2 regions of the Microbacterium sp. ER1 genome follow, and region 2 is predicted to be linked to the other one. Evidence: predicted binding sites of a transcription regulator. Region 2 holds the regulator's gene; the other holds the start of a gene.
The links. The regulator LexA, encoded in region 2, represses DNA repair genes until DNA is damaged. The targets are predictions, from matches to a motif close to TCGAACANNTGTTCGA.
Positions count from the first base shown of each region.

Region 1: recA (recombinase RecA) is a predicted target of LexA. The motif match lies at 1,037-1,052, and genes of this name have one in related genera.

Region 1 covers NZ_QCXO01000138.1:446,841-450,247, reverse strand. Annotated here, with positions in the region: gene BV453_RS15570 (CinA family protein) at 1-293, shown strand, start outside; gene BV453_RS15565 (helix-turn-helix domain-containing protein) at 435-743, shown strand; gene BV453_RS15560 (DUF3046 domain-containing protein) at 762-986, shown strand; gene recA (recombinase RecA) at 1,248-2,294, shown strand; gene BV453_RS16795 (regulatory protein RecX) at 2,684-3,157, shown strand; gene miaB (tRNA (N6-isopentenyl adenosine(37)-C2)-methylthiotransferase MiaB) at 3,207-3,407, shown strand, end outside.
Region 2 covers NZ_QCXO01000122.1:34,701-38,107, forward strand. Annotated here, with positions in the region: gene BV453_RS03125 (histidinol-phosphate transaminase) at 1-563, opposite strand, end outside; gene BV453_RS03130 (LysM peptidoglycan-binding domain-containing protein) at 623-991, opposite strand; gene lexA (transcriptional repressor LexA) at 1,275-1,961, shown strand; gene metE (5-methyltetrahydropteroyltriglutamate--homocysteine S-methyltransferase) at 2,044-3,407, opposite strand, start outside.

The DNA.
Region 1 (3,407 bases), on a different contig from region 2:
ACCTGCTGGAGCAATATGGGCCGGTGCACCCGGAGGTCGCGCGGCAGATGGCTGCCGGAGTGCGCGAGGCCGTCGGGGTGGACGGTCTCCCCTCCGATGTCGGGGTGTCCACCACGGGGATCGCGGGCCCGGAGTCTCCGGATGGGCAGCCCGTGGGCACCGTCCACGTCGGCGTGGTCACCCCGACGGTGAGTCTGACCCGGCCGTTCCGCTTCGAGGGGGACCGCGACGCTGTGCGAGCACAGACGGTCGCGGCGGTCCTCGATGCGCTGGCCGCTGCGCTGCGGGAATAGCGACCCCCCGCGTCATGTTGATACGGATGTGCTCACATTTAAACCACAGAGTGCAAGGGTAGATTCTGTGCAAGCCAGGAGGACTAGACTGGCCGTCTCTTCGAGGGAGACCTCGATTCACGAACTGCGGAGGAGGTTCCGATGATTCTTGTACGACAGGAGATCGGCGACGTGCTGAGGGACTTCCGTCTGCAGAAGGGGCGGACGCTCCGGCAGGTCGCGAGCAAGGCATCTGTCGCTCTCGGTTACCTCAGCGAGGTCGAGCGCGGACAGAAGGAGGCCTCGAGCGAGATCCTCGCCTCGGTGGCGGAGGCGCTCGACGTCCCCATCTCCACGATCATGCGCGAGGTCGGGGACCGCATCTCGGTTCTCGAAGGCATCCAGGTCTTCCCGGACGTCGTTCCGGACGACCTGGTCGCGTCCGTGGAGCCCGAGCTCTCGCTCCGCTGACACTCGGAGATCACCCTGATGCGACGCAGTGAGTTCCTGCGCGCCGTCGACGCCGAGTTCCATGCCCGAGCCTCTTCGCTGGTGAATGACCTCGTACTCTCGGGCATGGGGGGACGAACGGCGCTCGAGGCTCTCGAAGCCGGGGTACCACCGCGCAACATCTGGCTCGCGCTCTGCGCCGACATGGATGTCCCGGAATCCCGTCGCCACGGCGTAGGGCGTCTGGAGCCGCGCGGCCGGTGACGGCGGCTTCCCGGGTGTGCGGAAGTCCGACACGCCGAACCGGCGTGTTGTCGAAAATGTGTTCGAACCGGGCGTAGTCTTCTGCACAAGTGGTCAGACGGTTCTGATCCCCACGATCCGCGGTTCCTTCGACGCAATGTCGGAGGCCCACCGTACCGTGAGGTCCAGGCTGAAAAGCCATACGCCTTGTCGGAGAGTTCCTTCCGCCGGAAGAGCCGCGACAGCCTACAGGCGGCAGCACACGCGCAGAAGGAGCACACCATGCCATCACCCGCCGACCGCGAGAAGTCCCTCGAGACCGCCCTCGCCCAGATCGACCGCCAGTTCGGAAAGGGCTCGGTCATGCGGCTGGGCAGCGATGAGCGTGCCCCTGTGGCCGTCATCCCCACCGGCTCCATCGCCCTCGACGTCGCCCTCGGCGTGGGAGGTCTGCCGCGTGGCCGCATCGTCGAGATCTACGGCCCGGAGTCCTCGGGTAAGACGACGCTGACGCTGCACGCCATCGCCAACGCCCAGCGGGCCGGCGGTATCGCGGCATTCATCGACGCGGAGCATGCGCTCGACCCCGACTACGCCGCGAAGCTCGGCGTCGACATCGACGCCCTTCTCGTCTCGCAGCCCGACACGGGTGAGCAGGCTCTCGAGATCGCCGACATGCTCGTGCGCTCCGGTGCCATCGACCTCATCGTCGTCGACTCGGTGGCGGCCCTGGTGCCGCGTGCGGAGATCGAGGGCGAGATGGGAGACTCCCACGTGGGTCTCCAGGCCCGCCTCATGTCGCAGGCGCTGCGGAAGCTCACCGGTGGTCTGAACCAGACGAACACGACGATGATCTTCATCAACCAGCTGCGCGAGAAGATCGGCGTGTTCTTCGGCTCCCCGGAGACCACTGCCGGTGGTAAGGCGCTGAAGTTCTACGCCTCCGTGCGTATGGACATCCGCCGCATCGAGACGCTCAAGGACGGCACGGACGCCGTGGGAAACCGCACCCGCGTCAAGATCGTCAAGAACAAGATGGCCCCGCCCTTCAAGCAGGCGGAGTTCGACATCCTCTACGGCGTCGGCATCTCCCGCGAGGGCAGCCTGATCGACTTCGGAGTCGAGCACGGCATCGTCAAGAAGTCGGGATCGTGGTACACCTACGACGGCGATCAGCTGGGCCAGGGCAAGGAGAACGCGCGCACGTTCCTGCTCAACAACGCCGACATCGCCTTGGCGATCGAGAGTCAGATCAAGCAGAAGCTCGGTATCGGCGGCCCGGCCGCGGCTCCGGGTGCTGATGAGCTGGCCGAGCGTCGCCCGGCCTGATGAGTGACCAGCGTGGGGGCGATTCCGAGCGGATCGCCCCCATCATCCCTCTCTTCGGCGGACCCACGCGTGCGGAGCATCCGGCCGGTGGCGGTGCAGACGAGTCGTCGTCCGCACCGCCTGCGCGGTCGGGGCCGCCCGCGGACGCGGCGGGACTCTGGCGGTCGACGTGGCACGAGCCCGCGTCGGCAGGGTCCCCGTCGGTCGACGACGGTTCTCCCAGCGCGCGGCACCCCGCCCGGGGTGCCGCGGCGCGGGCTGCTTCCCGGGGCGGGAAGACCACCACATTGCGCGCCGTCGGCGATACGTCCCGATCGCCCGGAGGGGGCGAGAGCACGGAGAACGGCCCCTCGACGGCGGAGATCCGAGCGACGGCGGAGGAGTCGTTGGTGCGGAAGCTCCGCACGCGGTCGCTGTCCATCTCCGAGGCCCGGCTGGTGTTGAAAGGGCACGGGCTTGCGACGGACGCCGTCGAAGACGTGATCGACGACTTCGTGCGTCGCGGATACCTCGACGACGCCGTGCTCGCCGAACTCCTCGTCACGTCCGGCGTCGAACGCAAGGGCCAGGGGCGGGTCGCGCTGTCTCGAGCGCTCGCGCAGCGGGGCATTCCTCGTGAGGTCATCGACGCCGCGCTCGATGAGCTGCCCGACGACGACGCGGAGCGGGCACTGGAGTTCGCCCGGACCAAAGCGCGTTCGATGGGACGCCTCGACTCCGACGCGGCGCTCCGCCGGTTGGTCGGGCAGCTGTCGCGCCGCGGGTACGGGGGATCGGTCGCCATGAACGCGGCGAAGACGGCGCTGCGGGAAGCCTCGTTCGGCGGGGGCGTCTCCGGCGTCCGGTTCGTGGATTCGGACTGACGGTTCGAACACGATCGGCTCTCGGTGACGCTCGTACAATGGGAGCATCATGACTATCCCCCGCAGTGAACCGACGATCATCAGCGCATCGTCGGCGGCCGTCGACGACGACGGGCGCCAGCGATCCTACGAAGTGCGCACCTTCGGCTGCCAGATGAACGTCCACGACTCCGAGCGTCTGTCCGGGTCCCTGGAGAGCGCCGGCTACATCCGCGCTGAGGCCGGAGCCGAGGCCGACGTGGTGATCATC
Region 2 (3,407 bases):
GCCGCCTCGTAGACGGCCTCCACGACGTCGAGCCCCAGCGGGGTGCCGGTCGGGTTGTTCGGCGAGCAGAGGATCACGATGTCGGGGTCGGCCGCGCGCACCTGCTGCGCCGCCTCCTCCGGGGTGACCGTGTAGTCGGGCTGACGGGTGCCCGCGATCCAGGACGCGCCCGTCCCCTTCGCGATGAGCGGGTACATGGAGTACGTGGGCGCGAATCCGAAGGCCGTGCGTCCCGGCCCGCCGAACGCCTGGAAGATGTGCTGCAGCACCTCGTTGGACCCGTTGCCCGCCCAGATCTGCTCCGGCGTGAGGCCGTGACCCAGGTAGTCGGCGAACGCCTCCCGCAGCGTCGTGAACTCGCGGTCCGGGTACCGGTTCACGTCTCGGATCGCCACGGCGATGTCATCGAGGATGTCGCTCGCGACCTCGTCGGGAACCGGATGCGTGTTCTCGTTGACGTTCAGCGCCACCGGCAGCGGGGCCTGCGGCGCTCCGTACGGGGTGAGTCCGCGCAGATCGTCGCGGAGCGGGAGATCGTTGAGGGAGAAGGTCACCCTTCCCATCTTAAGAGGAGCAGGGAGAGCCGAGCTCATCGTGACGATTCGGCCGGGAGGACTCGGCGTCAGTCGGTGTACCGCGCCGGCAGTGCGAGCTCCTGGCCGACCTGGAGCTCCCCGCCGCGCAGCAGGTTCATGCGGGTGATCTCACCGATGACATCCCGCGGGTCGGCCTCGGGAGCGATGCTGCTCGCGATCGACCAGAGGGTGTCGCCGGGCATGACCGTGACGGTCTCGACGGAGACGGCCGGCGCATCCGCGCCGGAGGCGGTCGCGCTGCCTCCGCTGAGGGCGGCGACGGCGATGCCCGCCGCGAGCGGGACCGACGCGAGCGCGAGCAGAGTGCGACGGCCGCGTGCCGTGATCCGCAGCCGGGTGGCCGGACGGGCCGATGCCGGGAGGGCGGTCGCGGTGCTGAGGCTGATGCTGCTCATGTCTGCTCCTTACTGTCCCGGCGCCGGAGCCCGGGGAGGTTGGCGTAGCTTTCGCATCCGCGCCTCGGCCGGGAGCCGTGGATGCGAAGCTACGTTCCGAAGATATCTTCGAGTTCGAACATCTGTCAAGCTGTCTTCGAAACCACGCTCCGCGAATCAGCCGACACGCTCGAACAGATCTTCCAGATCGGCGCTTTTCTCGGATACGGTTTCGATAAGGACACCCCACCACGGGCCACCGACATTCGAAGCGGCACGTCGGATCACGCAGTGAAGGAGCACCATGAGCGACACCTCAGCCCTCGAGTCCGAGGCGCCGCGCACCCGCCGTCGCAAGAGCCTCAGCCCGAAGCAGATGGCGATCCTCGAGGTCATCCAGGCCTCGATCGCGCAGAACGGCTATCCGCCGAGCATGCGCGAGATCGGCGACGCCGTCGGGCTCAAGTCGCTGTCCAGCGTCACCCACCAGCTCGGTCAGCTCGAGCTCAGCGGCTACCTGCGTCGCGACCCGGGCAAGACACGTGCCATGGAGGTCCTCATCGACCTTCCCGGCACGGGCGCGGAGAACCCGGCGGACGTGGCGACCCCCGTGGGCGATGCCGCCCTGGTCCCGCTGGTGGGGCGTATCGCGGCGGGCGTGCCGATCACGGCGGACCAGCAGGTCGAGGAGATCTTCCCGCTCCCCCGGCAGCTCGTCGGCAAGGGCGACCTGTTCATGCTCAAGGTCTCCGGGGAGTCGATGATCGACGCCGCCATCTGCGACGGCGACTGGGTCGTCGTGCGCTCGCAGAACACGGCGGAGAACGGCGAGATCGTGGCTGCCATGCTCGACGGCGAGGCCACCGTCAAGGTGCTCCGTCGTCGCGACGGCCACACGTGGCTGCTTCCCCGCAACTCTGCCTTCGAGCCGATCCTGGGCGACGAGGCGGTCGTGCTCGGCAAGGTCGTCGCGGTCATGCGCGCCGTCTGAGTCCCCGCATCGTCGGTGAGACGAGAACGAAGGCCCTCCCGGGCGCACCGGGAGGGCCTTCGTGTGTCCGGGGACGACCGCGTCAGGCGGTGACCACCACGTCCTCGCGCACGCGCCGCGTGGCCTCGACGATGTTCCGCAGCGACGCCGTGGTCTCGGCGTATCCGCGGGTCTTCAGACCGCAGTCCGGGTTCACCCAGAGCTGACGGAGGGGGATCTCCTCCACCGCACGCCGCAGCAGGGACTCGACCTCCTCCACGGTGGGCACGCGCGGCGAGTGGATGTCGTACACGCCGGGGCCGATGCCGTGGTCGAAGCCCACCTCGGCGATGTCCGCGACGACCTCCATGCGGCTCCGGGCCGCCTCGATGGACGTGACGTCCGCGTCGAGCGCACGGATCGCGTCGATCACGACGCCGAACTCCGAGTAACAGAGGTGGGTGTGCACCTGGGTCGCCGCCGCAGCGCCGCCCGTGGCCAGACGGAACGAGGCGACGGACCAGTCGAGGTACGCCGGCTGGTCGGCCTGCTTCAGCGGGAGCAGCTCCCGGAGCGCCGGCTCGTCGACCTGGATCACCTGGATGCCCGCGGCCTCCAGATCGGCGATCTCGTCGCGGAGCGCGAGCGCCACCTGGTTCGCCGTCTCCCCCAGCGGCTGGTCGTCGCGGACGAAGGACCACGCGAGGATCGTGACGGGGCCCGTGAGCATCCCCTTCATGTGCTTCGCCGTGAGCGACTGCGCGTACGCCGACCAGCCGACCGTGATGGGCGCAGGACGCGAGACGTCTCCCCAGAGGATCGATGGGCGCGTGGCTCGCGAGCCGTACGACTGCACCCATCCGTGCTGCGTGACCGCGAAGCCGTCGAGGTTCTCCGCGAAATACTGCACCATGTCGTTGCGCTCCGGCTCACCGTGCACGAGGACGTCGAGACCGAGGTCCTCCTGCAGGGAGACGACTGCGGCGACCTCACGGCGCAGGAACTCCTCGTAGTCGTCCTCGGGGATCTCGCCGCGGAGGAACTGGGCCCGGGCGCGGCGGATGTCGCCGGTCTGCGGGAAGGAGCCGATCGTCGTCAGGGGCAGCGCCGGCAGGCCGAGGGCGTTCTGCGCCTCCTCCCGCTCCTGGTACGGGGCACGGGCGAAGTCGGCGTCGCTCAGCGCACGGGAACGCACCGCACCGTCGCGCACACCGGGAGCGGTCAGGCGGTCCTGCAGCGCAGCGGTCGCGGCGTCCAGCTCGGCCCCGATCGCCGTGCGGCCTTCGGACAGGCCGCGGGCGAGGGTCACGACCTGCTGCACCTTCTGATCCGCGAACGCGAGCCAGGAGACGAGGCGCTCGTCGAGCGCCGTCTCGTCCTCCACGTCGTGCGGCACGTGCAGCAGCGAGGTCGAGGTCGATGCCGCCACCGGGGCCCCGAGCGCACGGAGCGCCTCCAGAGAGTCGA